One region of the Streptomyces sp. NPDC004065 genome, then DNA from elsewhere that is predicted to be linked to it. Evidence: riboswitches for the same ligand, from Rfam matches in the RefSeq annotation. Region 1 holds a riboswitch; each other region holds the start of a gene.
What was found. Region 1 has a riboswitch for cyclic di-AMP ahead of ACI2LW_RS12580 (M23 family metallopeptidase). Riboswitches for the same ligand answer to the same signal wherever they lie in the genome.
Positions count from the first base shown of each region.

Region 2: linked by a shared signal. The riboswitch ahead of ACI2LW_RS05720 (peptidoglycan DD-metalloendopeptidase family protein) and the one ahead of ACI2LW_RS12580 (M23 family metallopeptidase) in region 1 are both predicted to bind cyclic di-AMP.
Region 3: linked by a shared signal. The riboswitch ahead of ACI2LW_RS02310 (NlpC/P60 family protein) and the one ahead of ACI2LW_RS12580 (M23 family metallopeptidase) in region 1 are both predicted to bind cyclic di-AMP.
Region 4: linked by a shared signal. The riboswitch ahead of ACI2LW_RS03270 (transglycosylase SLT domain-containing protein) and the one ahead of ACI2LW_RS12580 (M23 family metallopeptidase) in region 1 are both predicted to bind cyclic di-AMP.

Region 1 covers NZ_JBJDQT010000008.1:198,820-201,011, forward strand. Annotated here, with positions in the region: gene ACI2LW_RS12575 (PP2C family protein-serine/threonine phosphatase) at 1-530, shown strand, start outside; cyclic di-AMP (ydaO/yuaA leader) riboswitch at 795-952, shown strand; gene ACI2LW_RS12580 (M23 family metallopeptidase) at 964-1,998, shown strand; gene ACI2LW_RS12585 (aldo/keto reductase) at 2,143-2,192, shown strand, end outside.
Region 2 covers NZ_JBJDQT010000002.1:400,174-402,365, reverse strand. Annotated here, with positions in the region: gene ACI2LW_RS05725 (tyrosine-protein phosphatase) at 1-497, opposite strand, end outside; cyclic di-AMP (ydaO/yuaA leader) riboswitch at 910-1,100, shown strand; gene ACI2LW_RS05720 (peptidoglycan DD-metalloendopeptidase family protein) at 1,105-2,088, shown strand.
Region 3 covers NZ_JBJDQT010000001.1:518,342-520,533, reverse strand. Annotated here, with positions in the region: gene ACI2LW_RS02310 (NlpC/P60 family protein) at 1-1,008, opposite strand, end outside; cyclic di-AMP (ydaO/yuaA leader) riboswitch at 1,016-1,189, opposite strand; gene pcrA (DNA helicase PcrA) at 1,413-2,192, shown strand, end outside.
Region 4 covers NZ_JBJDQT010000001.1:724,323-726,514, reverse strand. Annotated here, with positions in the region: gene ACI2LW_RS03275 (Cof-type HAD-IIB family hydrolase) at 1-769, shown strand, start outside; gene ACI2LW_RS03270 (transglycosylase SLT domain-containing protein) at 806-1,288, opposite strand; cyclic di-AMP (ydaO/yuaA leader) riboswitch at 1,291-1,472, opposite strand; gene ACI2LW_RS03265 (polyprenyl synthetase family protein) at 2,110-2,192, shown strand, end outside.

The sequences.
Region 1 (2,192 bases):
CCGTGCTCATCGGGGCGTTCCGGGAGGCCGCCGAGCAGGAGACCACGCTGGAGGCGGTGGCGCAGCGGCTGGAGCGCGCGCTGGCCCGCGAGGGGGCCCGGCGCGAGGAGGCCGACGCCGTCGAGGGGTTCACCACCGCGGTCCTCGCCGAGATCCCGCGCGAGGGGCAGACGGTGCGGATCGTCAACCGCGGGCATCCACCGCCGCTGCTGCTGCACGCCGACGGCGCCCTGCGCACCCTGCTCGCGGCCGACCCCGCGCTGCCGCTCGGCATGGGCGACCTGGGCGCCTGGCCCGACCGCGCCGAGGAGACGGGTTTCCCCGCCGGGGCCACGCTGCTCCTGCACACCGACGGCGTGTCCGAGGCCCGGGACGCGCGCGGCCGCTTCTACGACCCCGAGCGGCGCCTGGCCGGACGGACCCTCCGCGACCCCCACGCCCTCGTCGCCGCGGTCGCGACGGAAGTGCGCCGGCACTCCGGCGGCGGCATGACCGACGACATGGCGCTGCTCGCCGTACGACGGCCGTGATCACCGTCACGATGAGTGACCGGACGGTCTCGCTCCGCATAACAACTGACACACCGTCATGTCCTGAGCCGCCCCGGCGGGGCCGCGGACGGCCTCGGACACTGTTGAATTCCTGTCAACTCGCCCGGTTTTCGCCGCTCGCGGCCCCTAAGTCCTGGCCAAAAAGGTTTAATGATCAAGGCGAACGGCTTGGAATCGGCACCCCGGGTCTATTAACGTTCGATAACGCAGCGCGGTCGTCCCAGCCGTCACAAGAGGCGGCTCCGTGCGCACGCGTCGAATCCCGCAAGGGAGCCGGGGAACCACCGAATTGGGGTGAATCGGGCGTCATCCGCCGTGACGGCACGGCAGGTTGACGCGCGTAGGAGACCTTCCTGCTCCGAACCCGTCAGCTAACCCGGTAGGCGAAACGGAAGGAAAGGAGCACGCCCGCGTGGCGTCCAACCGGCCTGCCCCAGAAGCCCCGTTCGTGCCGAGTCAGCGCACCGAGACCTTCGGCTACGGCGCCCGGCGCGCCGACGAGGGGCCCTGGGAGGAGTGGAACCCCACCGAGGACTCCCTCCGCCCGGCGCGCGGCCGGCACCGCGTCAGCAAGCAGCGCGGCGGCGGGCTCGCCCGCAGCTCCACCGTCCTCGGTGTCGGCGTCATAGCCGCCGTCGGCGCGGGCGGCATGGCCAGCGCCAACACGGGCAAGCCGCCGGTGTCCATTTCGATGCCGGACCTGCCCTCCGTCGGCACCCTCTTCGACGACTCCCACGACGCCGAGACGCAGGGGTCCGCGACGGCGCTCAGCAGCGTCGGCGTGACCACCGCCGACACCGCCCAGGGCACCTCCGACGCGGGCGAGGCGCTGCGCGACCGCATCATGGCCCAGGCCGCGCAGCAGCAGGTGCAGAGCGACGCCAAGGCCGAGGCGGCCGCCGAGGCCGCCGCCGCCAAGCGGGCCGAGGAGGCCGCCGCCAAGGCGCAGAAGGAGGCCGAGGCCAAGGCCGCCGCCGCGAAGAAGAAGGCGGAGGAGGAGGCCAGGCGGAAGCAGGAGGCCGCCCGGCTGGCCGAGCTCGCCAAGCAGTACACGCTGCCGACCTCCTCGTACACCCTCACCTCCACCTTCGGCGAGGCCGGCTCCATGTGGTCCTCCGGCTACCACACCGGCCTGGACTTCGCCGCGCCCACCGGCACCCTCATCAAGGCGATCCACAGCGGCACCATCACCGAGGCCGGCTGGGCCGGCTCCTACGGCTACCGCACGATCCTCACCCTCGACGACGGCACCGAGCTGTGGTTCTGCCACCAGTCCTCGATCAGCGTCAGCGTCGGCCAGAAGGTGACCACGGGCGAGGTCATCGGCCGTGTGGGTGCCACCGGCAACGTCACCGGCCCGCACCTGCACCTGGAGGTCCACCCGGGCGGCCAGGCCACCGGCGTCGACCCCATGGCGTGGCTGCGCGGCAAGGGCCTCACCCCCTGAGGCCCACCCGGCCCACCCCGCCTCCCCGTCCTCCTCGTCCTCCCCGTCCTCCTCGTCCCCGGGTGGCCGGCTTTTGCGCAGTCTTTGCGGCCGGACGCGCCCCGACCGGAATGGGCCCCTCCGGCGGGTGTGTTGACCTTGAACATGACCTCACTACGCAAGCTGGGCGCATCCGACCTCGAGGTGTTCCCGCT
Region 2 (2,192 bases), on a different contig from region 1:
AGGCCCGCGCGGTCCTTGCCGGCCGCGCAGTGCATCAGGGTGGGGACGCTGTCCCCGGCGATCTCGTGCAGCACCCGGGAGTGCTCGGCGGTGCGCTGGGTGATGATCATGCGGTAGGAGGCGATCATCCGGTCCGCGCCCTTGCCGTCGGCCAGGATCGAGCGCAGCTGCTCGAGGTCGCCGTCGCGCACCATCTTCCAGAACTCCGCGCCGTCCGCGGGGTCGCTCAGCGGCAGGTTCACATTGCGCACGCCGGGCAGCTCGACGTCCGGCCCCTCCAGCCGCTGGTCCGCCGCGTTGCGGAAGTCGAAGATCGTGTGCAGGCCCAGCGAGGACAGGAACGCCGCGTCCTCGGCGGTCGCGTGCGCGAGGTGCCCGCTGCGGAACAGCACGCCGTGCCGCACCCGCCGGCCGTCCACGGTGGGGAGCCCGCCCACGTCGCGGAAGTTGCGCACTCCGGCCAGCTCGGGCTCGGTCGACGGGACCTGCTGCGTCACGGGGGGCTCCTCCCAGTCGGCCCCGCCTTCACGGCTCGTCGGCGGGCGCGATGTCGACGATACGACACGGCGTCCTGGGGCAACGAGTTGTCCACAGGCCGCCGCCCCGGTTCCCCCACTCGTCTCCCACTCGACCGGATTCGCTGCATCTGTCCGGATAGACGATTTCGTTCGAACTCGATCCGGAATGCGGTGATCTGGCGATCCGTGCGTGAGCAGCGTCATAGTGATGACGGTCCGTCACTCGCCATGCCCACGTAATCCGAGCGGTTCCGCAGCGTGTTGACGAAGCGGTGGCCGTCCGGTTTCACGCTGGGTGACCGGAATCGACGGCGACGGATCATGCGGAACGACTACAACCGGAATCAACTGCTTGTCCACGCGCGTCCGGCTCGCCTACCTTCCACACCCATCCGGACGGACGCCGAATCCTGCCGCCGTCCGGAACCCGGAACTCACCCGTGCACGGCAGGAGCGGGGGACCCACACGCAGGACGGCCTGCTCCGGTTCCCGGAACAGGCCAGGGGTGAAGCCGCGAGAAGGCGGCCGGGCAGCTCCAGCCCGAACCCGACAGCTCACCTCGCAGGCGCCGGAGAGGAAGCCGCCATGCCCGCGAAGGGTAAGCACCGACGACCGAAGACCCAGCGCCTGACCCGCTCCATAGCCGCCGCCGGCACCGGCGGCGCCGCACTGGCCCTGCCGCTCATCGGGGCCGCCGGCGCCCACGCGGCGCCCGCGAAGTCCGCGCCGGACACCGCCGTCCGCACCGCCGCCACGGCCGGGAAGCAGGACGCGGCGCGCACCGAGGCCGTGCGGACGCCCACGCAGACCGTGCGGACGTACACCGTCCGGCCCGGCGACTGCCTCTCCCGGATCGCCGAGCGGCAGCAGGTCCGCGGCGGCTGGCCGGAGCTCTACGCGGACAACCGGCAGGCCGTCGGCGACGACCCCTCGCTGATCCACCCCGGTCTGAGGCTGCGGCTGGACGGCGGCTCCGCGCCGGCCGGCGCCACCGGGGCGCCCGAGTCCACGGCGCCCGCCCCCTCCAGGGCGTCCGCCCCCGCACACACCCCCAAGACCCCCAAGGCCTCCAAGGCGTCCAAGGCGAAGCAGGCCCCGCGGGCCACGGCCGCCGACCGCGCCGCGGACAGGACCGCCGGCAAGGCCGCCGCGACCACCGCCACCGGCTACACCCTCCCGGTGTCCGGCGCCGCCATCGGCACCGCCTACCACACCGCCGGCAGCATGTGGTCCAGCGGCTACCACACCGGCGTCGACTTCGTCGTCCCGACCGGCACCCCTGTCAAGGCCGTGGCCGCCGGCACGGTCGTCTCCGCGGGCTGGGGCGGCGCCTACGGCAACCAGGTCGTCGTCAGACTGCACGACGGTCGCTACGCCCAGTACGCCCACCTCTCCCGGCTGTCCGTCTCGGCCGGGCAGGCCGTGGCCGCGGGCCAGAAGCTCGGCCTGTCCGGCGCCACCGGCAACGTGACCGGCCCGCACCTGCACTTCGAGATCCGCACCGCGCCCGGCTACGGCTCCGACGTGGACCCGGTCGCCTACCTCCGCGCCCACGGCGTCCCCCTCTGATCCTCCCGCCCCACGGGCGCCGCCGCCACGCCCCCCGGCGCCGGCGCCCCGCCGGGCCCTTCCCCCCTGCCTGACACGCCGCCGAAGGCCGGACCCGCGCCACG
Region 3 (2,192 bases), on a different contig from region 1:
AGGGGCGTGCGCCGGGGCATGGGCGAGCGGACCGGGGGCGGCGGGCCGGGGGGCCGGGGACTCGGCCTGGACGGTCCGCTGCTGGAGGGCGAGCGTCCGGAGCAGTGCGCGCGCGTCGGCCAGCTTCCTCTGGACGGCCGCCTTGGCCGCGCGGATGTCGTGCGGGGGCTGGGCGGGGGCGGTGACAGCGGCGGGTGCGGTGGGGGCCGTGACCCCCGTGTGCGGGGTGGCGGCAGCCTGCGAGGGCTGCGAGGGCTGCGAGGGCCGCGTGGTCGGTGGGGCCGGGGTGACCGGTGCGGTCCGGGCCGCCGTCGCCGGTGACTCGGGGAGCGTCGCGGGTGCCGCGTGCTCCTCCGGGGCCGTTGCCGCCGAGGGCCGGCGCCCGGCCGGGCCGGTGGTCAGGTTCGTGCGGCGTGCCGTCAGCCGGCTCAGGACCTGGGCCTGGTCGAAGTAGCCCTGCGGGGTGTTCGCGAGCAGCGCGGCGGCGTCCTCCGGCGCGTCGGCCGCGGGCCGGCCCTGCGCGGCGGTGAACGCGCTGAGCATCTCGCGGGCCCGGGTGAGCACGTCCGTGCGCTTGGGGGCGTCGTCGAAGAGACCGGACATCAGCCCTCGCTGCCTGCCGGTCCGTGCTCCGGCCGGCGCCCGACGGCTCCGGTCCGCGTCGGCCCGATCCGCCCCGTCGGCGTTCTCCGCCTTCTCGCTCCGGCCGGCGTTCTCCGTCTTCGCGCTCCGGCCGGCCTTCTCGGTCGTCCGGCCCGTCCGCTGGGTCCTGCCGGTGTCGCCGGACCCGTACTCCGCCCGGCGGTAGAGGTCGTCGATCTTCTTCTCGACCTCCTCGACGCTCGGCCGGGCGCCGTGGCCGCCGTGGCCGCCGGGGTCGGCGGCCTCGGCGGACTGGGGGAAGAGGGCCACAGAGGTGAGGGCGGCCGTGGCCAGGGCGGGCGTGCCGAGGCCCGCTACGCGCGTAACAGCGGGGGCGGCGGGGCCCGTCTTGCGGTGCGACGCCAAGGGAGGCGACTCCTTCCATCGTCCGCCTGCCGGGTTAGCTGTCAGGTTCGGGCTGCTGGAAGGGTTGCCCTACGGTCCTCGCCGCGCGGGCGGCGTGCGGACCGATTCACCTCGGGGTCGGTGGGTCCCCGGCTCCGGGCCCGCACGGCGGTGCGGCAACCGGATTCGGCGGAGGCCGCGCGGCCCGGCGACGTTCACCGGTGGGGGTCGAGCGGCCCGACCGCACCGTAGCCAACTCGTGTGCCTTGTGTGAAGGTTGATGTGCGATATGCCCGATACGTTTTCGTGATCTGGTGTTCCGCGGCGTGCTGCCGTGACGGGGCGGCTGCGCGCTGTGAGCGGAACCGGCCGGGTTTCCGGGGCGGCCACGGGATGTCGGTGGGGCGCCCTAGACTCGTAGAGCGATGAGCAGCCTCTTTGACGACAGCTTCCTGGCGGACCTCCAGGCCCCCCGCGGCCACGAGGAGGAGCCCCCGCCGCCACCCGAGGACGATCATGCGCCGGAGCCGGTTCCGGACGATCTGTTCGGGGGGAAGTTCGACGTGCCCCCGGACCGGGACGCGTACTACCGCGACGGCGCCCACCGTCCGGTGGCGGACCCGGCCGCGCTTCTCGAGGGGCTGAACGACAACCAGCGCGCCGCCGTCGTGCACTCCGGCTCCCCGCTGCTCATCGTGGCCGGCGCCGGCTCCGGCAAGACCCGGGTGCTCACGCACCGTATCGCCCACCTGCTGGCCGAGCGGGGCGTGCACCCCGGCCAGATCCTGGCGATCACCTTCACGAACAAGGCCGCGGGCGAGATGAAGGAGCGCGTCGAGCAGCTCGTCGGCCCGCGTGCGAACGCCATGTGGGTGATGACCTTCCACAGCGCGTGCGTGCGCATCCTGCGCCGGGAGTCGAAGCGGCTCGGCTTCACCTCCTCCTTCTCGATCTACGACGCCGCCGACTCCAAGCGCCTGATGGCCCTGGTCTGCCGCGACCTGGACCTCGACCCCAAGCGCTACCCGCCGAAGTCCTTCAGCGCGAAGATCTCCAACCTGAAGAACGAGCTGATCGACGAGGAGGACTTCGCGGCCCAGGCCACCGACGGGTTCGAGAAGACCCTCGCCCAGGCCTACGCCCTCTACCAGTCGCGGCTGCGCGAGGCCAACGCCCTGGACTTCGACGACCTGATCATGACGACG
Region 4 (2,192 bases), on a different contig from region 1:
CCTGGACGGAACGCTGCTGCGCGCCGACGACACGGTGTCCGAACGGTCCCTCGCCGCGCTCGCGCGGGCGGCCGCGGCCGGTGCCCGGCACCTGGTGGTCACCGGCCGTCCGGCGCCGCGCGTACGGGAACTGCTCGGCGCCCTGGGCGCCACGGGGCTCGCGGTGTGCGGCCAGGGCGCGCAGCTCTACGACGCCGGCGCCGACCGCATGCTGTGGTCGGTCACGCTGGACCGGGAGCAGGCCGAGACCGCGCTCGGCAAGATCGAGGCCGAGGTGGGGGAGGTGTACGCCGCCGTGGACCAGGACGGGCTCGACGGGCTCACGCTCATCGAGCCGGGGTACCGCATGCCGCACCCGACGCTGCCCGCCGTGCGGGTCGAGCGGCGCGACGACCTGTGGCGCGCACCGATCAGCAAGGTGCTGCTGCGCCATCCCGTGCTGTCCGACGACGAGTTGGCGGCCGCCGCCCGCGGTGTGGTCGGGTCCCTGGTGTCGGTCACCATGTCGGGCCCGGGGACCGTCGAACTCCAGCCATGCGGGATCACCAAGGCGACCGGGCTGGCGCTCGCGGCCGCGCGTCTGGGGCTGGGCCGCGAGAGCGCCCTGGCGTTCGGGGACATGCCCAATGACATCCCCATGTTCCAGTGGGCCGCGCGGGGCGTCGCGATGGCCAACGCGCACCCCGAACTGAAGGCGGTGGCCGACGAGGTCACGACGTCGAACGAGGACGACGGCATCGCCGTCGTCCTCGAACGACTGTTCGCCTAGGGCCGCTTGTCAGGGCGCGGCCCCGGGCGGGGCCGGTCAGTAGGCGCCGAAGACGTTGTCGATCGAGCCGTACCGGGCGGCGGCGTAGTTGCAGGCGGCGGTGATGTTCGCGACCGGGTCGTAGATGTCCCACGAGGTGCCGGACACGTGGTACGCCTTGAAGGTCGGGTCGATGACCTGGAGCAGACCCTTGGAGGGAATGCCCTTGGCGGCGTTGGAGTCCCAGAGGTTGATGGCCCGCGGGTTGCCCGAGGACTCGCGCATCACGTTGCGGTGGATGCCGTTGTAGGTGCCCGGGATGCCCTTCTTCGCCATGAGCGCGAGGGAGGCCCGGATCCAGCCGTCGAGGTTGTTGGGGTAGCCGACGGTGGCGGCCGTCTTGGTCGCGGCCGGGGTGGCCGCGGCGGCGCTGGTCGCGCCGACGAGCGGCATGGCGAGAACGGCGGCACCCGTGCCGGCGACGGCGAGGGTGCGGATGAGACGAGCGGGACGGGTACGGCACAGGCCGAGTGCAGACATGGTCTTCCTCTCCGCCGCCTGCGAGGTGAGCTGTCGGGTTCGGGCGGGGAGGTGCCCGGCCGCGTCCCTGGGGACGCGACTTCACCCCGAGCCTTTCCGGACGGCGCACGGCACGGGTGTGCACCGGCCGGTCCAGCGGCTTACCTGGGTCCCCCGCTCCTGCCGTGAACGGTTCATTCGATGGGTTGTCGGGCGGCGGCAGGATTCGGCGTCCACCCGACGGCCCGGAACGTATGCGAGAGCACATGTCCGGAACAAGTGGCTGACGCACAGCTCGTCCCTATTGACCTTGATCAACCGTGTATGAGGCGCTTGATCCTTTGCGTTTGCCAAGGGTCAACTGGCTTGCGCGCAAAGGGTTGCGGAGGTGAGGGGATGAGGGTGGCGCCAGGGAGTGGGCGTGACCCAACTCACGGTTTGGCGTGCGGGAGAGCATTTACCGCCAACGGGAATTCGAGTGCTAATAGGGGTGAATCGGACTCCCGTATGTCCGGGAAAGGGAAACGGGGCCGGCGTGCGTGACAGTCGTCACGTCGCGCGGCCCGGTGGAGTGTTCGTACGTGTGTAGGTGTGGGTGTGTGTGCGAAGAGGGAGGGGAGGGAGAGGGAAGGGGAAGGATGGCCGGGGAGCGATAAGTCGATAAATATCTACTCATATAGGTTGATCAAAAACATATCGGCCGTGTTTCGATACCGCCTGGCCTGTATCGGTGGGCGCTGGTGGTGATCGAAAGGTGACCGGATACGCTGACTCGAGTGATGGCAGCGACCTATCGACAAACCGTGTAGCCGCAGCAGACACCAGCAGACAGGAGACCCCTCGTGACCGTCGTCGGGCCGTTCGGGCTGAGCGTGCGGGACCAGGCTCTCGAAGCCGATGTCCAGGCCGGGTTGGCGGCTGTCGA